Regions from separate parts of the Fischerella sp. JS2 genome, predicted to be linked through region 2. Evidence: predicted binding sites of a transcription regulator. Region 2 holds the regulator's gene; the other holds the start of a gene.
The links. Region 2 encodes HrcA, which represses chaperone genes, less so after heat shock. Its sites were predicted from a motif close to TTAGCACTCNNGANTCNNGAGTGCTAA; they were not measured.

Region 1: groL (chaperonin GroEL) is a predicted target of HrcA. The motif match lies at 8,392-8,418, and genes of this name have one in related genera.

The regions. Positions count from the first base shown of each region.
Region 1 covers NZ_CP135918.1:6,432,901-6,443,764, reverse strand. The annotation lists gene RS893_RS27620 (sensor histidine kinase) at 1-1,202, shown strand, start outside; gene RS893_RS27615 (Gfo/Idh/MocA family oxidoreductase) at 1,245-2,399, opposite strand; gene rnc (ribonuclease III) at 2,599-3,318, opposite strand; gene RS893_RS27605 (hypothetical protein) at 3,745-3,936, shown strand; RNA gene rnpB (RNase P RNA component class A) at 4,041-4,474, opposite strand; gene RS893_RS27595 (hypothetical protein) at 4,506-5,216, opposite strand; gene corA (magnesium/cobalt transporter CorA) at 5,314-6,453, opposite strand; gene groL (chaperonin GroEL) at 6,677-8,347, opposite strand; gene RS893_RS27580 (MraY family glycosyltransferase) at 8,659-9,738, shown strand; gene fabG (3-oxoacyl-[acyl-carrier-protein] reductase) at 9,891-10,655, opposite strand.
Region 2 covers NZ_CP135918.1:3,767,210-3,778,073, forward strand. The annotation lists one part of gene RS893_RS15925 (IS1 family transposase) at 1-267, shown strand, start outside; one part of gene RS893_RS15925 (IS1 family transposase) at 267-634, shown strand; gene gpmI (2,3-bisphosphoglycerate-independent phosphoglycerate mutase) at 955-2,553, shown strand; gene secG (preprotein translocase subunit SecG) at 2,642-2,875, shown strand; gene RS893_RS15940 (peptidase) at 3,026-3,877, shown strand; gene RS893_RS15945 (SDR family oxidoreductase) at 4,085-4,903, opposite strand; gene RS893_RS15950 (high light inducible protein) at 5,254-5,445, shown strand; gene crtW (beta-carotene ketolase CrtW) at 5,543-6,295, shown strand; gene RS893_RS15960 (hypothetical protein) at 6,549-7,067, opposite strand; gene RS893_RS15965 (DUF2834 domain-containing protein) at 7,203-7,853, opposite strand; gene hrcA (heat-inducible transcriptional repressor HrcA) at 7,850-8,941, opposite strand; gene RS893_RS15975 (rhodanese-like domain-containing protein) at 9,535-9,882, opposite strand; gene RS893_RS15980 (DUF3352 domain-containing protein) at 10,203-10,864, shown strand, end outside.

The sequences.
Region 1 (10,864 bases), 2.7 Mb from region 2:
GTCCAATCATCCAAGGAAAACAGCAAAAGTGGGTGATTTTAGCAGTTACTAGCCTGGACAATGCTTTATATGATTTAGGACAAATCAAACTAATTTTGATTGTTTTGACAGTAGGCTTAATTGGTGCTAGCGTTTTGGCAGCTTTATATCTAGCTCGTTGCTTGGCTCTTCCTGTGGAAGAATTGCGCGACTATGCTCTTAATCTCCACAGTCACCACACTACAGCACCAGTGCCGCGCAACTTAAAAATCCGAGAGTTCAATCAACTGGCCCAAGCCCTGGATCAGATGCTAGAACGTCTCAAAGCTTGGGCAGAAGAAGTAGAAATAGCTTGGAAAGAAGCAAAAACCGCTAACCAGAGTAAAAGTCAGTTTCTGGCGGCAACTTCTCATGAATTGAGAAATCCATTACACATTATTATTAATTGTATTCGCTTAGTTCGAGATGACTTGTGTGATGACCGAGAAGAAGAACTCGAATTCCTCAAGCGTGCTGATGACACAGCAATTCACTTACTAGGTATTATTAATGAATTGCTTGATATTTCCAAAATAGAAGCTGGTAAACTCTCTGTATCTTTAGAACCAATTGACCTGCAAAAATTACTTAAAGAGGTCATCAATTTGCAATCTGTGAATATTCAACAAAAAGGCTTACAGTTAAATATTCCTCAACAGATGAGCGAGTTGATCTTGGTGAATGCTGATTCAGCCAAACTGAAGCAGGTAATAATTAATATTATCGGTAATGCTACTAAATTCACTGATGAGGGCAGCATCACAATCACAACAGAAATTCAACAAATTGATGGTAAATCCCAGGTGATTGTTACTGTTCAAGATACAGGTGTGGGCATTGATCCCGCCCAGCAACAAAAGCTATTTCGCCCGTTTGTTATGGTAGATGATGGTACTACACGCAAATTTGGCGGTACAGGACTGGGACTAGCTATTTCACGCAACTTAATTGAACTGATGGGAGGTAGGATCACCCTCGAAAGTAGAGGTATCAATCAGGGTACAACAGTGAGCATTATTTTACCTTTGATAGATACCCACCAGGAGGACAGAGAAGATGATACCAAGTTGCATTCAAAAATAGTAACTGAGGTATCGGAAGATGGGGAGTTTCCCGATGGGGAGAGAATTTCACCCCATCACCCCATTGCCCAAAGTGTTACGCTTGATCGCAACTTGGTATGAGGAGAGTAGAACAATTAAACTCTCTTAGCCAAAAACCAGAACTCAGTCCTGATTTGTGTTCAGTACAATAAGTTTGCCATCCTGGTTAAGTGATTCTGTTAAGGCAGCGAGAATATTGACTAACTGCGTTCCTACCCAACCAGATGAAACCACGCAAGGAGTATTGTTGTGGACGCAATGAATAAAGCGATCGCATACTCGTTTTAATGGTTCATTTTTTTCGATTTGCAGCACTTGTTGGCTTTGATTGACAGGAATAAAATGATTGCTTTGCATTTCTAGTTCGCCATGTAGCAGGGTTAAAGGTGATGCAGCTGACATTTCATCAAAAATTAAACTCCCCCGACTACCTACAACTACTAAACGTCGCTGCTTATCAGAATTGAGCCAACATAAATGAATGTAAGCTTGAAAACCATTAGGATAGGTTAGTGTCACCCAAACTAAGTCTGCTAAACCTGATGGGGTGATGGGGTGTAGACGCGCTTTACTCGGCTTCCCGTAGGGTAGGGGTGATGGGGAAGACAAGGAAGAGGGGGAAGACAAGGAACAAAGATCACCTCTTTGTCCCCCATGTCCCCTCTGTAGCCACACTTTACCTAATGCTTGGACACTCACTGGTTGTTGACCTAACCAAGTATTGAATATAGCAATATCGTGAATTGCTAAGTCCCATAGGGCATCAACATCTTGACGGACTGGCCCCAAGTGGGTACGGCAAGCATAGCCATAGCGCAAATCCCCTAATTCTCCTTCCTGAACAACAACTTGCCCTCTTTCCACTGCTGGATGAAATAGATAGGTGTGGTCAACCATGAGTTGCCGTTGCCGTTTTTGGGCTAGCTGACAGAGTTCATGACATTCCCTTAGGTTTAAAGTTAAAGGTTTCTCTGCTAAAACATGGTATCCCCAATCTAAAGCGTCAGTAATTAGGGAATAATGTGTGCTAGCAGGAGTAGCTATTACAACTGCATCTAAATCTGTTATTTGCTTAATTTTTTGCCATTCGGTGATTAATAATACATTTTCTTCTGTTGTTTTACTTAAAAAATATTGACGTTGTACCGTTGCCAAACGCTCTGAATTGGGGTCTACCACTGCTGCAACCCTAACCTGGGGATGTTCTAGAAAATTTCGCAGCAAATGCACGCCCCAACGTCCTACTCCAACAACAGCGATTTTAATTTGATTAGTCATTAGTCAAGTGTCAAAAGTCAAGAGTAGAGACGCGAACTTTCAAGAAACAAGGCAGAGGGTAGAAGGAAAGAGGATTTGACGGATTCGCCTTGTTTCTTAAGAACGAAGAAGATCGCGCCTCTACTCAATCGTGTGTAGTCTATATAACTATCGTCAATTGTGAAAAACCCTGGAATTTGGAATTTTGCTTGGAATTAACTCAGTGGTTTTCCTGGGTACTTAAGGTTAAAAAAGCAATTTTTGCTGCTGCTTGTTCGGCAGCTTTAATGGAACGGCCCTTGCCTTCACCAAGTTTTTGTCCGTGCAGCCACACTTGGGCAATGAAACGCTCTTGATTATTATGAGGCTGACTTATTTCTACAACTCGATATTCTGGTAAGACCTTAAACTGGGCTTGAGTCCATTCTTGGAGAGCAGCTTTGTAATTTAATCTGGCTGGATCGAGGCGAATTTCTGCTGCTAGTTCTTTGAAGTGAGAGTCTAACCAAGGACGAATCAAATCTAGATTGTTAGTGCTGAGATAAAGCGCTCCTAAAACTGCTTCAAAAGCATCTGCTAATCTTGACTGTTGACCAGCTTTGTCAGCAGTAGCACTGCCAGCCACAAGTAAATATAGTTCAAAACCGTAAGAGCGTGCTAGTTGAGCCAAAATGCGATCGCTTACTAATACCGAACGAATTGCCGCAAAATCTCCCACCGGACAATTTGGATAGTTTTCCCACAACACAATTGCTGCCACCAACCGCACCACAGCATCACCAACAAATTCCAGATGTTCATAGTTTGCTGACTCAGATACGGTTGGATGAGTCAGTGCTAAGTCCAGCAGTTGCCATTTAATTGGTGCTTCTACTGCTAAACCTAATTTTCTGACTAGACTTTCAAGTTGTCGTTGTCGGCGTGGATAAGCGAGGGTCATCCGATTTTAGATTTTGGATTTTAGATTTTGCGAAAAGGCGCAGCGTCCCGAAGGGAACCTCAAAGCTTTTCAAAACGGATTAGGTTTGATAACCCTTGAAACTTTTATCAATAGGTGTTTTTAAGTAATATACCTGTTTTTTATATAAATAACGTACAAAGAACACTGAATGTAATAGTAAAGTTACATGTATATTACAAAAAAACTAGTACAAATAACATACAACTTTAGTTTATACGGTCTTTAAAACATATAGCTTTTTGAGTATCCAGATATAAAATACAAATTGCCCCTTGATAACATAATGATTGGCTGTTGATTTATGTTGACAGATTTGGGGACTACTAAGTTATCAGCCGAATAGTCCACAATTATTTTATATATTGGTTAACCAGCTAATAAGTCAATAATTATGTAGTTATATTAATGGCACGTAAAGGCGGTAATCCTGATTTAAAAAATTATGGTTTCACTCCTAAAGGGGATGAACCATTAAATAAAATGCTTGCGGTTAAAGTGACGGAAACAATGTTTAACAAAGTAAAAAGCTTGCCGAACTCCGCTGAGTTTATGAGGCAAGCGATTCAGGAAGCATTAGATAAACTTGAGAAACAGTAAAATTAACGCCCTAACTGTTTATAGATTGTTTACATTAACTATCCTACAAAATTGTACAAAAAAAGAATGGAATGTAGCTTATAGTTGCTATCATCCCATCTTAAAGTAGAGAGTTGGTAGTAAGCCGGGTTCTGTTCTCTTAATTCAAGAGGGCGGTTATCTATCTGGGACGGCTGTTACCAGACGTCTCTAGCGGCTCTAATTCCGGAACTGGTAAAAGACCAACCATAGTTCCGTTCGCCTTGCTCCCAACCGGGGTTTACCGAGCCAACACCTCTCGATGTTGCTGGTGCGCTCTTACCGCACCTTTGCACCCTTACCAAAGATTGGTAATTGGTGATTGGTAATTGGTAATTGGTTTTTTCCCATTACCCATTACCCTTTACCCATTACCCATTCTTGGCGGTATCTTTCTGTGGCACTATCCTCGCGATCGCTCGCACTGGGCGTTACCCAGCAAGTTTGGTCTTTCGGGAGCCCGGACTTTCCTCAAACTAACCACAAATTAGCTAGTCTGCAACCGCCTACGCCTACTCTCCACCAATACTAGTGTAGTCCTGAATGATCTTTTACCGCCTTCTATTCCAAGGCATAGCGTAATACCAAGGTAGTTTTTTGATTGTGAAGGGACAATCGATAATACACATGGGAGGTTTATTCTCACCTGGAGCTAGACCAACTCGCAATTCGGAGATTCTCAATACTAGCTGCAAAGAAAATTTTAATTCTTTTTTTCTCTCTATAAAATCTTGAAATAATAACCTTTGCGCTTTCAGAGGGCTTTTTTCTAGCGCACTAATATTAATCAAAGGAGTATTGACTTGGTATGTTTTTGTTAACTCATCCAATTTAAAAACATCTTCAGCAGTCACTGCTGCTGAGAGAGTTTTGGTAGGGGCGATTAAGCTAGGACTTTGTGGTACACCAAGGTCACGTGTGACATCTGGTGATTTGCGAATTACTCGTCGTGATTGCTTGTTATACTCAACTACTAAAGAGCAATTATCCCAATCTACATATAAGGCAAGATTTTGGGATTTATTTTCAATACTTACAGACAATTCTTTCAATTCATCAATAAAATATGAGGGGCTGAGCCTAAAAGAGATACCGATATCATTTTGGAGGTCTTTGTCTTTGAGTTGGTCATCGACAAATTGCTTTTCGTAAATAAACTTAATTTTGTCGTCGATAGACTCAATCATTTTCGTAAAGGTATACGTGACGCCGATAATATATAGCGTCAAAAAAATTAAATTACTCTCATTTCTGGCTACCATGTATATAAGCTCCTGTAAGCATTTTCATTGGCGATAATTTCCTAAACAATTATCAGTTCTATAGTAGTTTACTGATAACTGTTAACTGTTCACTGATTTAACGGTTTAACCTCGAACTATTTTCTAGCCATCCCTTGCGCCAAAAAATATATAGTAAGACAACTGCTATGATTGCCATCACTGCTAAACAAGCTGGGTATCCCCAATACCAGTTCAATTCAGGCATATTATATGGTGATTTTTCTGTATTAAAGTTCATGCCATAGACGCCAGCAATAAAAGTTAGAGGAATAAAAATTGCTGAAATCACGGTTAGCAATTTCATAATTTCATTCATTCTATTGCTGACCGCCGAAAGATAAACATCCATTAAACCTGATGCAAGTTCCCGATAGGTTTCTACCATATCTATGACCTGCACTGCATGGTCATAACAGTCTCGCAAATAAACTCGTACTTCATTTCTAATCATTTCATTGTCGTCTTGAATTAAAGTATGAAGTAAGTTGCGTTGTGGCCAAATTGCACGACGCAGTTGTAGTAATTCTCGTTTAACTTTATAAATTTTCTTTAAGGTTTTAGGTGTCGGTTGAGAGATGACTTCATCCTCTAAATCTTCAATGCGTTCACCATACTTTTCCAATACCGGAAAAAAGCCATCAATAATTGCATCTATCAGAGCATAGGCTAGATAATCTGGGCCATTTTTGCAAATAATACCTTTATTTTTGAAGATGCGCGATCGCACTGGTTCAAAACAATCTCTTTTTGGTTCTTCTTGCACTGTCAACAAGTAATGTTTTCCTAATACAAAGCTGACTTGTTCACTATGAAAACCATGAGATTTTTTCTTAGGCATGACCATGCGCGCAATAATCACTAATTGATCTTCATAATCTTCTACTTTTGGGCGTTCTGGCACATTCACAATATCTTCTAAAACTAAAGGATGTAACTCAAAAACCTGCCCTAATCTCTGTAAAATATCTTCACTACCTAAACCACGTACATCTACCCAAGTTACTGATTCAGTATCTAGGTAAGGAATGCACTCTTCTGGTGTTTCTACTTCTTTACTAATAGCTTCGGTTGGACTATAGTCAATTAATACTATCTTTGGTGGTGGTGCGTTTGCATCAACAATAATTGTTCCTGGTATAGTTCCAGGTTGATGATAAAAATCTTCGTTCTTTGGTTCATTTACTGTCGAAACAGGGCGATGATTTTTTTTAGCCATGTTCTTTTACTTAATAGGTTATACCAATTTTGGATTTTGGATTTTGGATTAAAACCATTAATTAATAGGTTATTCCAGAATTTTGAAAGACTCCCACGTGCCAATTTAGTGTTAATAGTCAATAGTCAATAGTCAATAGTCAACGGTTAATAGTTGGATAAAAAAACAGTTTGCCTTAGCAAGACAAACTGCTGACAAATATTTAAATACAGACAGTATGAGGCTACATCATACCCATGCCACCCATACCGCCCATGCCACCCATACCACCCATACCGCCCATACCACCCATATCGGGAGCACCACCGGCGGGTTTTTTCTCAGGTTTTTCGGCAACTACAGCTTCGGTAGTTAAGACCATAGAAGCAATAGAAGCAGCATTTTGCAAGGCAGAACGTACCACTTTGGCAGGGTCAAGAATACCTGCGGCGATCATGTCTTGAAACCCACCAGTCGCAGCATTGTAGCCGACGTTGAATTCTGTAGTACGGACTTTTTCAACGATCACAGAACCTTCAACACCAGCGTTGTCTGCAATTTGGCGCAGGGGTGCATCTAGCGATCGCCCAACAATATCAGCACCAATTTGTTCTTCTTCATTAAGGTTCTTTTTAATTTCAGGGATTTTTGTAGATAGGTGAATCAGCATTGTACCACCACCAGGTACGATACCCTCTTCTACGGCAGCCTTGGTGGCGTTGAGAGCATCTTCAATCCGTAATTTGCGGTCTTTGAGTTCGGTTTCTGTGGCTGCACCGACTTTAATGACAGCCACACCACCTGCTAACTTGGCAATGCGTTCTTGCAGTTTTTCTTTATCGTATTCGGAATCAGTTTCTTCTAGCTGATTACGAATTTGAGCGATGCGCTTTTGTACGTCGTCTTTGTGTTCGCCATCAGCAACGATGGTTGTGTTTTCTTTGTCAATGGAAATTCTACGCGCAACTCCTAGCATTTCCAAAGAAACCATATCCAAACTTAAACCAATTTCTTCGGAAATTAATTGTCCGCCAGTCAGAATAGCAATGTCTTGCAACATCGCTTTGCGGCGATCGCCAAACCCAGGTGCTTTAATAGCAGCAACTGACAGCACACCCCGCGCTTTATTGACTACCAAAGTTGCTAAAGCTTCGCCTTCTACATCCTCAGCGATAATCAACAGGGGTTGACCTAAACGGGCAACTTTTTCTAAAACAGGCACTAAGTCCTGAATGCTGTTGATTTTTTTGTCAGTGATCAGAATGCGGGTATTTTCAAATTCCACCGTCATCCGTTCGTTGTCGGTGATAAAGTAGGGGGAAATATAACCCCGGTCAATCTGCATCCCCTCAACTACTTCTAATTCCGTAGTTAGGGATTTAGATTCTTCTACGGTAATTACACCATCTTTGGTGACTTTTTCCATTGCTTCGGCAATCATGGCACCGATTTCTTCATCGTTACCAGCCGAAACAGTCGCGACTTGAGCGATCGCACTTCCTTCTACTGGCTTGGCGACTGCTGCAATCTCCTTCACTAGCCTTTCAACGGTTTTTTCGATACCATGTCTTGTTGCCACTGGATTTGCTCCAGCTGCGACATTTTTCAAACCTTCACGGATCATGGTTTGAGCTAGCACAGTTGCTGTAGTCGTACCATCGCCAGCTACTTCTTTAGTTTTAGAAGCAACTTCTTGGATGAGTTTTGCACCTGTATTTTCCAGGGGATCTTCTAGTTCAATTTCTTTAGCAACGGTGATCCCGTCATTCACGATTTGGGGTGTACCAAACTTTTTTTCTAAAAGGACGTTGCGGCCCTTTGGCCCCAGGGTAATTTTCACTGCATCAGCAAGAGTATTGATGCCCCTTTCTAAGGCACGTCGGGAATCTTCATCAAATGCAATAATTTTGGCCATACTTTTTAGTTTGGTTTAATTTGTGAGTTCTTCCATTAGACAATTTAGCACTCACAAGGCAAGAGTGCTAAGTCAACAAGCCATAAGCTGTTGAGTTTATTAATCTTTACTAGGCTATAGGAGGATATAAGTTTAGTGATGTAGGGGAATCCACCCAAAAAAATCTAAATTTCCTCCTATTCCCTTAATCAGGGCTAAGGAAATCAAAACAAGGCAGTCCATACATCCTCATATTTGTAGTGAGAAAAAAAAATGATTGTTATACACTTGATGCTGATATTGGATACTGGCATTAATGGTGGAAACGGGAGATGAATATATACAGCTCCCTTGAGGCGCTTGGTATTGCTGAACCCAGCGGTTCCGGCTGGTTAGCAGTAGTGTTTACATTTCTATTGGCGTGGGTTGTGACGTGGCGTTTGATTCCGGCGGTACGTAAATTTGCCTTACGAGTTGGTTGGGCTGATCAACCAAATGCACGGCGTTTAAACCGGGAACCTTTGCCTAATGCAGGGGGCCTGGCTATCTACGCGGGAGTAATAGCGGCTTTGATCTTGGCAAGTCTGTTAAGACCAATTGAACTTCAAGGTGTACTAGCTCAAGTTTTAACCATTCTTTTGGGAGGTTCGATACTGGTGCTAGTTGGCTTTATCGACGACCAATTCGGCTTACCTCCCTCAGTTCGGATGCTAGTACAAGTTCTAACGGCCCTGCTGTTGGTTGGAAATGGCATTAGCATTAAAGTTACTTTTGGTACTCCCCTCGACTCGCTACTCTCCACATCGCTAACGGTGTTTTGGGTAGTAGCAATTACTAATGCCATCAACTTGATGGACGGTATGGATGGTTTGGCAGGAGGAGTTAGTTTTATCACTGCTATGAGTTTACTAGCTGTTTCAGCACAGTTTCCCAACTGGGCAGCAGCGACACTAGTTTTGGCAGCCTTAGCAGGAGCAGCATTAGGTTTTTTACGCCATAATTTTCATCCGTCGCACATCATTATGGGTGATGCCGGAGCATACTTTTTCGGCTACGTTTTAGCAGCAACTGCTATTGTCGGTGAACTACAAGCTACTACAATTTTTTCTTTAGTACCACCTGTTTTGTTTTTGCTCTTGCCAGTGCTAGATACTACCCAAGTGGTAGTCCGGCGACTTCTGGCGGGAAAAAACCCTATGAAAACTCCAGGGAAAGACCATTTACATCATCGCTTGCTAGCTTGGGGCTTATCTCAGCGCCATGCAGCTTTGACTCTTTGGTCAATTGCTTTAGTTTGCAACTGGCTGGCGATGACAATCCGAGGCATGAGCTTGGTAGTTATTATTGCTACTACACTCAGTATTATTACTTTGTTAGGTTTTACCGTTTGGCAGAGGATAAAGGCAAAATGAAAAGGATGAAGTGTGAAGGATGAAGTGTGAAATATACATGACTATTTTCAAGCATTAGCTTTTATTCTTCAGCCTTAAGTTTTCATGCTATCCTGCCTTAAGCCGCCCTCAGGGGTGTCACAGTTTTCATCCTTCAGCCTTCATACTTTCTCTTATGCCATTACCATACCGCCGTCTACGTTAAAGACTTGTCCGGTGATGTAGCCTGCTGCGGGGTCGGCAGCCAGGAAACGCACCATGCCAGCGATATCTTCTGGCTGACCATAGCGACCAAGGGGAATATACTTGAGAATACCTTCGGCATCAAGATTGCTGGTCATATCGGTGGCAATAAAACCAGGAGCAACGGCGTTAACAGTAATGCCACGAGAAGCCAGTTCTTTTGCAACAGTTTTAGTAAAACCAATCACACCTGCTTTAGCAGCGCTGTAGTTGGCTTGTCCGGGATTACCCATTAGTCCAGCAACGGAGGTAATGTTGATGATCCGTCCTGAACGCTGTTTCAGCATGATTTTACTGACGGCACGTGTGCATAAAAATACACCTGTTAAATTGAGATCAATTACTGCCTGCCAATCTTCTGGCTTCATTCTGAGTAACAGTGTGTCGCGGGTTATACCCGCGTTATTGACCAAGATATCAATGCGATTGAACTTTTCAATCGCAGCGTTGATTAAAGCATCGACTTGTTCTTCTTTACTGACATCAGCCGCAAGCGCGATCGCACTTCCACCAGCTTGCGTAATTTCTGACACTAATTCATCAGCTGCTTGACTAGAACTAGCATAGTTGACAACTACACTAGCACCAAATTTTGCCAATTCGCGTGCGATCGCTCTTCCTATTCCCCGTGAAGCGCCCGTTACAATTGCTACTTTTCCTTGTAAAGTTTGTAAGTTTTCTGGCAACAATTCCATAACTACTCTTGTTGATTGTTTCACCGCGCTAATCATCATAGGGCGATTTGGGATCGCAACTAATAACAATTCGCTTTAATTCGACTACAGATAATCAGGTGGAGATGCTTTTCAAGGACTAGAGGGGGATTAATTTCGACTTTTACAAGAGATCTAATAATTATACCAATTCAAATAATATTTGCGGCAGATAACCCCACCCTCCCCTT
Region 2 (10,864 bases):
AACAGAATCACATTTGCTGTGATTGTGGTCGTCAATTCATTGATGTCTATAAACCACCCAGGGGCTACTCGGATGAAATCAAACAAGAATGCCTAAAAATGTACGTCAATGGTATGGGATTTCGTGGAATTGAAAGGGTGAAAAACGTTCATCATACTACCATTATTCATTGGGTTAAACGAGTGGGTACACAATTGGCGGATACACCAAATTCAAAGGAAATTCCGCAGGTGGGAGAACTAGATGAATTAGAAACATTTATTGGTTCAAAAAAAATAAAATCTGGTTGTGGACGGCGGTAAATCACTTTACTCAAGGTATTCTTGCTTGGGTTTTAGGTGATCGTAGTTCGACTACTTTCCAACAGTTATGGAACATTGTCCAGTGTTGGCAGAGTTATTTTTACGTCACAGATGGATACCCTGTTTACCCTTGTTTTGTTCCTGATGGTGACCAAATTGTGAGTAAGACCTACATGACACGAGTCGAAAATGAAAACACAAGGCTTAGACATTATTTGGCTCGTCTTCATCGTAAAACTTTATGTTATTCCAAAACCGAGGAAATGCTGAGATACTCTGTTCGATTGTTATTGCACTACCTCAAATATCGTTCTGTTCCCTTACCTGCCTAAAACATACCTTTATTCAGCAACGCCCATCTCAGTAACTCAAAAACTTTTTCTGGTTCCTGTTGACGTAAACTATTCAAAATTAAGTACCATTACAAAATTAATTACGCATTCTTCAAGCTATTCCCCGTTCTTTGACCTCCCCTAAATTTATTTATGGGGATTCCCTTGTGCTTTCTGCCTTCCTCTTACCACAAAGTTTAGGAAATGTCTAAAAAATAGAAAAACTCTTATATAAGAAGTTAATAAGCACAAATCTACTTGCAGCTGTGGTTAGCAGTGGTATCATTCGGGTATTACAAAAAGTAAAGGGCAATTTTATTATGACCAAAGCACCTGTTGCTCCCGTGGTGCTAGTCATTTTAGACGGATGGGGCTACTGCGAGGAGACAAAAGGAAATGCTATTGCCGCTGCTAAGACTCCGGTAATGGATAGCTTATGGGCAGCATATCCGCATACCCTTATCCGCACATCAGGAAAAGCGGTAGGGTTGCCAGAGGGTCAAATGGGTAACTCTGAAGTTGGTCACTTGAACATTGGCGCTGGTAGGGTTGTACCCCAAGAGTTGGTACGCATTTCTGATGCAGTAGAAGATGGTTCCATCCTCAAAAACTCAGCACTTATCAGCATTTGTGAAGAAGTCCGAAGTCGCAATGGTAAATTGCACATCATCGGGCTTTGTTCTGAGGGTGGTGTACACTCGCACATTAGCCATCTGTTTGGACTACTTGACTTAGCAAAAAGTCAGGAAATATCAGACATTTGCATCCATGCAATCACAGATGGTCGCGATACCACCCCTACAGACGGTGTTAACTCCATCGCACTGCTCCAAGACTACATTGACCGAATCGGAGTCGGACGCATAGTGACCCTCAGTGGTCGCTACTATGCAATGGATCGCGATCGCCGTTGGGATCGGGTTCAACGTGCCTATGATGTGATGACAAAAGACAGCTCTGGCAATGGGCATTCTGCGGTAGAAGTTCTGCAAGCATCCTACGCAGAAGGTGTGACAGACGAGTTTATAGTTCCAGTCAGAATAGCACCTGGAGCCATAGAACCAGGAGATGGGGTCATATTTTTCAACTTCCGTCCTGATCGCGCCAGACAACTCACCCAAGCTTTCGTTAGTCCAGAATTTAATGGTTTTGAAAGAAAGCTGATCACGCCACTATCCTTTGCTACCTTTACACAGTACGACCCTGAATTACCAGTAAAGGTTGCCTTTGAACCGCAAAATTTAAGTAATATTCTCGGAGAAGTAATTTCTCAGCATGATCTCAAACAGTTTCGTACCGCCGAAACTGAAAAATACGCCCACGTTACCTACTTCTTCAATGGTGGGCTAGAAGAACCCTTCCCGGGAGAAGACAGAGAACTAGTTAATAGTCCTATGGTTGCTACCTACGACAAAGCTCCGATGATGTCGGCCCAAGCAGTTACAGATGTGGCAACAGCAGCTATTGAAAAGGGTATTTATTCCTTAGTTGTAATTAACTATGCTAATCCAGACATGGTAGGACACACTGGTCAGATCCCAGCTACAGTAGAAGCCATTGAAGCTGTAGATCAGTGTTTAGGTCGCCTGCTGAACAGCATCAGTAAAGCTGGAGGTACAGCAATTATTACTGCTGATCACGGCAACGCTGAACACATGATAGATGAGAATGGCAACCCCTGGACGGCTCATACTACTAACCCAGTCCCTCTAATTCTTGTCGAAGGAGAACAGGCGAAAATCCCTGGTCATGGCGGCAATGTTACCTTGCGTAATGATGGCAAACTAGCTGACATCGCTCCTACGATTTTGCAGATTTTACAGCTGCCTCAACCACCAGAAATGACCGGGCGATCGCTTGTGCAATCAACAGAGTACGATGTGGAACTTTCTCGCACACCCGTGCAAGTGGGGCTGTAAAAAGTTAATAATAGTGAATTATGAATGAGAATTTCATACAATTCATAATTCATAATTCATAATTCATAATTCACAAACATTTTCTACTATGACCGTTTATAACGTTGTACAAGGTATCTGGGTTTTTTCTGCAATAGCTTTAATAGTCCTAGTGTTGTTGCATAGCCCCAAAGGTGATGGTATTGGAGCCATTGGTGGACAAGCCCAATTATTTAGCAGCACTAAAAGTGCAGAAAAAACATTAAACCAAGTGACTTGGGCTTTAACAGTTATTTTTCTTGGTTTATCTGTGGTTTTGAGCGCCGGTTGGCTCCCTAAATAGAAGTGTGGGGAGTGGGGGAAGTGTGAGAAGTGGTGAGGAAGACAAGAGAGACAAGGGAGACAAGGAGGACAAGGAAGACGAGGGGGATAAAAAATTCAAAATTCACGCATTAAGATTTTTTGACTTGTTTGCCTCAATGCTCATTGACAATTGACCATCAACAACCAACAACCAACTACTAACATTTCAATAAGTTTAGTTTGGCGACGTTTACTAGCATTTACTGGATTAGCTGTAATCACGGGACTGCTCGTTATCCTAACTAACATGCAGTCCTTTGCTATTTCCCCCTCATCTCCCTCCACTCCCCACCTCCCTAACTCCCTACCTCTTCCCCAACCCCATCTTCTACCCCCCACACTGACACGGTGGCAAGATACAACTAATAGCGGTGACTACTTTTCTCAAGTTACACCAACGCCAGTAGGCTATTTAGTTTGGTCAGAATTTCCAGTTAAGGTATATATAGAAACACCGCAAACAATAGCTCCAAAGCAAGCCCAAGCATGGGTTAATAGTGTCTTACAGGCTGTACACGAGTGGAATGCTTATTTACCTTTACAGGTTGTCGAGAAACGAGAAGTAGCTGATATTACTGTTATACGAAAAAACCCACCACTACAAAAGTTGCCTAATAGCAATATTCCTCGGGCGCGTTCCGCACAAACTACTTACGATTTCTACAGTAATAAAAATATTTTATACCATCGCGTTACTATCCTGCTCAGTCCTAGCCAAACAGGACAATACCTATTAGCTGCTGCTCGCCACGAACTAGGTCATGCTTTAGGAATATGGGGACATAGTCAGTTACAGAGTGATGCTTTATACTTTTCCCAAGTTCGTAATCCCCCACCAATTTCTGCTAGAGATGTAAATACACTGAAGCGAGTTTACGAACAACCAACTAGTTTGGGATGGACTTTACAGACTAGAGCAAGTTCAAAGAGCTTTAGAAGTTTGCTAAAATCTAAAATCCAAAATGGTTTACCTTATAGTTAGCCCACTAACTAAATTTAAAATTTCTTCAAGTGTATCCCACTCAGATGAAATCTGCTGTATATTATCCGTTGAGTTCAGTCATTGGTAATGGGTAATTGGTATAGCTGGTTATTTTTTTACTATGCCAAAAATTACCATAGATTTTTAACCTATGGCTAATAGCATGAATTTCTCTTAAGAACTATACGCTCCTACTCACCAACAATATTATTTATCTTCATTTTTAAACACTTGTCGAGAAGCCCACTGAAGTAAACCAGGAAATAAACGATAAACTGCCTGTGATAAATTAGCAGAACCAACAAATACTTCAGACTTGTGATTTTTAACAGCATCCCAAATTGCATTTGCTACATCTTCAGGTTTCTCGATCACTGGATTTTGGAAAAGATTTTCAATCTGTTGGCGACGCTTTTGCATATCTTGCTCATCTTTTCCCCGAAAAATAGCCCGTTCTAAGAAACTACTTTTAATCAAATTTGGATATATGCCACAAACAGAAATTCCTTTTGGTTTTAATTCTGCATGTAGCGATTCTGTTAAGCCAGTGACTGCAAACTTAGTTGTACAATATGGTACTAAATAAGGATTAGGTACTTTACCACCGATAGAACTCACATTCACAATAGTTCCTTTTCCTCGGTGCAGAAAATGAGGTAAAAGTTCATTGATTGTGTGAATATAACCCCACAAATTTGTATCGATAACTTTGTGCCAATCTTCTAAAGAAAATTGCTCTATCGGCCCTTCCACAAATATACCTGCATTATTTATCAGCACATCAATGTAACTATAATGCTCTAATGCTTTTCCTACTAGTGTTTTTACTTGAGATGGATCTGTCACATCACACGTAACTATTAGTGGTGCTATGCCACTATTACTTTGGATTTGCTGTGCTGTAGTCTCTAATCTGTCAGTATGACGAGCTGTAAGTACGAGGTTATATCCTTTAGTAGCAAATAATAAAGCTGTTGCTTTACCAATGCCTTCAGAACCGCCTGTAATCAGTGCTGTAGGAGTCATATCTTAAATCTAGAACAAACTATTCACTGTTTTTTAGTTTGGTTAAAATTTTCGATAAAAACTTCTGACTTCTGTTAGATTTTGTTAGCAAATTTAGAGTTAGTATGATGCTTTTACTCAATTATATCTCTACTTCAATGATTATATTGTTTTATTTAACTACTTTATTAACGATAAAAAACTCTATATAATAACGTATTTATAAAAAATCTTTGTGAGTAACATAACTATCTTAAATCTATAAAATATCATTCTTTAGAATTGTTTCCAGTTTTACACTATAGATAGATAGCACTAAGTTAATGGGTAAATACTATGAAAAGGTAATTATTTATCAAGGAAAATTAACAATGGGACCTTATCCTACTGACGCAACTGAAAAAGCATACAACGGTAGCGATCGCAATGCAGTTAAATTTGGCTTTACTCCACAATCGGAATTGTGGCAAGGACGTCTAGCAATGATCGGTTTTGTTGCATATCTGCTTTGGGATTTAAAAGGTTATAGCGTTCTACGTGACTTACTCCAACTCAATCAGTAGAGTTTATTCTGCAACTATTTGTCTTGGCTTATTGTAAATGTTGTGCTAGCCAAGGCAACTAGTTAAATTTTATATGTTATGTACTGGATTAAAATTTATGCAGTCAGAACAGTTTTCTCATGAACTTATTGATAGCGTTATCGGACTTTCTCTTGCTACTTTCATTATAAGTGTATGGACAGCTAGTTTAATCTTCTTATTTACAGTAAACATTTCAGAAATAAATATTCTAACGTTATTGCTTGCTACCTTCTTCCAAACTTTTCTCTTTACAGGATTATTTATCACTGCCCATGACGCTATGCATGGAGTAGCATTTACTCGCAATCTCAAAATCAATCACGTTGTTGGGACAATATCTTTATTTTTTTATGGTTTTTTATCTTACAAAACACTATTGAAAAAGCATTGGATGCATCACAACCATCCTGCAAGTGAACTAGACCCCGATTTCCACGATGGTGAGCATAAAAATTTCTTTGCCTGGTATTTTTATTTTATGAAAAATTACTGGAGTTGGGAACAAATTATCATTTGGATAATTGCTTATAACGGAATTCGTTATATATTTCATATTCCAATAGCTAATCTCACTTTATTTTGGGCATTACCTTCGCTGTTGAGTTCATTACAGTTATTTTATTTTGGTACATTTCTGACTCATCGCGAACCTCCAAGAGGTTATAGTAAGCCTCACTACGCTGAAACTATCTCACTACCAATTTGGTTATCTTTTATTACTTGTTATCACTTTGGCTACCATCGAGAACATCACGAATATCCTCATTTGGCTTGGTGGCAACTACCTGGAATTTATAAACTCAGACAGTCATCCAATTTTAGATTTTAGATTTTGGATTGGTTCTACACATAAATCTCGGGGCTTGTACCATTAAGGAATTATCGGTCAATGTAGCAATCCTATTTGATTCGTGAGGATAGAGAGACGAGGGGGAGATTTTCACAAATCGATAGAGGAGTGCTATAGTCTATTGTTAATACATACTGCGGACTGTTGATCTCTGCTCGTTAGCTACCCTCATATTTTCTGATAGCGACGGACGCAGACAAAGATAGCCAAGGGGGCTAATTGAAGAAGGCAGCTATGCTGGAGGCAGGGGCAGAAGGAGCGATGTTCCTGGGGGATTCATACCCACCAGCAATTCGTATCCGCTAAACTTTGTTTTAGCGGGGGTCTTAAACCCAAAAGCTCGGACGGCAATAGGGCTGCTCAACCGACAACTCAACATAGATGCCTCCTGCCCTGGTGCCCTCTGCCTTCCTCGCGCAGCGAGATAACCTGTCCAATCACCAAAAAATAAAGCGTAAGCAAACAAACCAATTGTCGTTAAACTCAGACCAATACCAAAAAAGCGAGAATCTACTAGTTGCAACAAACCATCCTTCTGCCCAGCAAATTCTTGATTAGATTCGCGTAACGCCGAATAAGGTAATAAACCCAGCACCCCCGAACTCACTGTTGCTAAAGCAAAAGGCCAAAAAGGAAGCCATTGCATCCTACCATCAAAAAACAGAAGACCACAATAAATAAACAGCCAAATACCAACCAAAGAAAACAAAGATAAGATGACAGGATTTACCTCTGTCCAATTAAGCGTCAAAATATTTTTTAGCAAAGCGATCAATTTAGTAACCCATAACCCATCAGTGTACCCTGCCTTAAGCCATCCTTACAGGCGTCTACATCTGTGTTTATCTGTGTTTATCTGTGTTCGATATCTCAAAAATTCAACTACTCACGAATAATCCACCTGTAGTTCTGGCAAAGATGGACGTATGCACAGATATAACAAAGGGCCAAATAACGGAATTAAAGCTATCAGCCAAAATATTCTAGAACTTTTCCAACCACGCCGCGTCATATCATCCCCCAATAAAGCAGGAAATAATACACACAGTAGGCAAAAATCACAACTCATTACGTTAATAAAGCGGCTAGTTTGCCATTGCTGGACAAAATTACTCCAATCTCCTTGTCTAATACCATAGCCAACCAAAATAGCCGTCCCAATACTCAGGAAAACACCCGTCCAACGAGAATCTAAGATTTTGATCAAAATACTCTTTTCACCATAAAATTGCGGATTTGGTTCCCTGAGAACCAAATAGGGTAACAAAGCAAACGCCCCTACAGCAAAAGAAGCAGCAATAAATGGCCAAGCTGGAACTTTTTGTCCTCTACCATCAACAAACAGGACTGCACTGTAAATAATAGGCCAGATACCCATAATATTGAACAATGCAATCACTAAGGGGTTAATACCTTGCCATTGACCAGTAGATAGATTTTTAATTAACTCAAAAGTATCGGGTTGATTGGGAGGAGTAAACAAGAAAGCATACGCAATCAATCCTATCCAAAGCAACCCAAAGGCAATTTTTCTCATGAGGGATTTAGATAACTGAAAGCCTCTGATAAATACTCAGCAGCAGCAGCAACGAGTGCGATCGCTCCTTCGTAATCTAGGCGTGTTGGCCCCAAAACTCCCACGCTTCCTACCTGTGATGAACCACGGCGGTAGGTGGAAGAAATTAGACTACAGTTGCGAATTGGTTCAAGAGGATTCTCTGAGCCAATCCTCACTGTTACCGGTGGTTTACCCACTTCCTCAGTCTCATTTTCCTCAAATATTAATCGCCACAGTTGTTCTTGTTCTTCCTCCAATAGTTGGATGATAGTTTGCACTTGTTGTAGTTGGGCAAATTCTGGTTGTCGCAAAACTTCTGCCATCCCACGCACCATGATCTGTGTAACGCCTGGCGTCAAACTGCGACGACTAAATTCTGCCAGGGAATTTTTTAAGTACTCACCATAGTGCTGAAATTCCCGATCTAAATCACTCCAATCGAGATTAGCCACCTCTAACAAACTGCGCCCACGTAATTGGTTATTTAAAAAGTTAGAAACAAGTTGCAACTCTCGATCTATCACTTCTGGATCAAATTGTATGTCTTTGCCTTTTGGTGGCAAATCTAATAATGCTGAATGTGTTTCATAACTATCCGTGACTACGATCAGCATGACTCGTCCGACTTCAATTTGCACCAATTGCAAATGCCGCACCATAGCACTAACATTTTGTGGTATTGTAATCAAGCTGATGCAGCCACTTAGGGTCGCTAAAATTTGGGCTGCCCCTTGCAGTAAGCTTTCTAGACTACTGTCTTCCCAGTTCAGGCGCTTTTGCAGTGTTGCTTCTACTTGTCTGGCTAGAGTTTCCGAAGGTGTGATCAACTGATCAACATAAATTCGATAGCCAGAGTCAGAAGGAACTCGCCCAGCAGAAGTGTGTGGTTGATAAAGTAGCCCGGCTTTTTCTAACACACCCATAGCGTTGCGAATCGTGGCTGAGCTAACACCCAGATTGTACTCTTCTAGCAGGGCTTTGGAGCCAACAGGCTCTGCTGTGGCGATGTAGTGACGTACTGTTGCCCAAAGAATGTGCTGTTGACGATTGGTTAGCTGGACTTGCATAGCTAAATGTTTACCAAAGCAAAATTTTAATTAGTTTTTAAAAATCAAAAATTTATTAAGATGAGAAGCAAAAAGCATTAATATTAGTTAAGCAAAATACTAAATAATTGAAGTATCTGAAAATACGTTACAACAAATCTATTTTTTTATCTCTCAACAAAAGTATCTTGAAAAAGACTTTGATATACATGTGAAAAATTGCTCACTGCAAAATCCTTCTGAATCTCAGTAATTCTTACCGAAGAAAGGCAGAGGGCAGAGGAGCCAGTGCGGTGGACTCTTCTCCCGGCATAAAGAAAGAGGCGTCACCTGGCATGGCAGAAGGAAAAAAGTATATTATTTGATACAAAAGTTAAGTCCTCTGTTCTTTGCCATATGGTTTAAAGAAAGTGAATTTATCTATATAAAATAAACAAACGCGTAGGAACTTTATTAAATTCCCGGAATTTATTCGTGAGGATGTCCTTCTGCCATCTGCCTTCTTAACTATATTTACGCAAATTCATAGATCAAGAGTATTGCTAATTACTCAGTAAAATATATTAACTCTTGAGTTCACAATAGCAGAAAAGACTTACAATCGTCATTTACGGTTAATACATAGGAATTGAAGGGTCAATTAACATTGAGTAGGCATCAATACCACCAGAAATATTTTTCACATTTGTAAATCCTTGATTAACCAGCCACTGACACATCTGAGCAGAACGAATGCCATGATGACAAAGTACCAAGGTTTCAACATCAGGATCTAGGCACGTGTGGATTTCATTTCCCCATTCAGCAAATTCACTTAGAGGTAAGTTAACAAAACCCTCAATGTGAGCGATCGCGACTTCCTGTGGTTCACGCACGTCCACAAGCTGAAGATTAGACTCACCTTTAGATAAACGTTGGGCGAGTTCTTCTACACTAATTTGGGTAATAGCTTGACCTTTCATTCCGATTTTAAATTTGGGATTTGAGATTTTGGATGAAACAAAGCAAGTATGAAGCATATAGGTAAGACCTCTAAGAAAGTTTTCACAAACAATCTCAGACGTTTCCTAGATACTATTTATGTTTGCAGAAAATAGTCATCTTGACCAGGAAAAAATACTTAGAGGACTTTGAGCAATAATTTCAGTATCAGGAAACAGGGAACAGCTTGAAGAATGTGTAATTAATTTTGTAATCTTACTTATTTCTCTATTCCTTATCCCCTATACCCTATACCTTATACCCTCATAATTGATAATTGGTAACTGAAAATAGGTATTTTATGAAACAAGTTTTATTCTTTCGTTCTCTAGCAGCTATTGCGATGATGCTGCTATTTATCACTATTTCTGGCTGTAGTAACTTATCCGGTGCAAATTCTCTTATGGGAATTAGTGGAACTAGACAACAGCCTGGTGCGGCAATTTTTGTATCTCAACAAGCACCAGTGATGATATCAATGCTGGTAAATCCTGATAAATTACAACCATTGGAACGTGAAGGAGAACTATCCAAACTTAAAACCAGCTTATTAGCCAACACAAGCCTAGATTATAAACAAGACATTCAACCTTGGTTGGGCAGTGAAATTACCTTAGCTGTCACAACCCAAGACATTGATCGCGATCCTAGTAACGGACAACAGCCGGGGTATCTAATGGCACTAGCAACCAAAAACTCAGAGAAAAGCCGTGAATTTGTGGATTTGTTATTTTCCAAACGGGCGATCGCTGGGTCAAACTTAACTACAGAACAATACGAAGGCATCAAACTGATTTTTGACTCTCAACAAGTAGATACAAAATCCAAAATCCAAAATTCTTTGGCTGGCGCTGCTGTTGGTGATGATTTTGTCTTGTTTGCCAACGATCCCAAAGTACTACGAGAAGCAATTAATAATGTCCAGGCTCCTGACCTCAATATAACTACCTTTAGTCAATACCA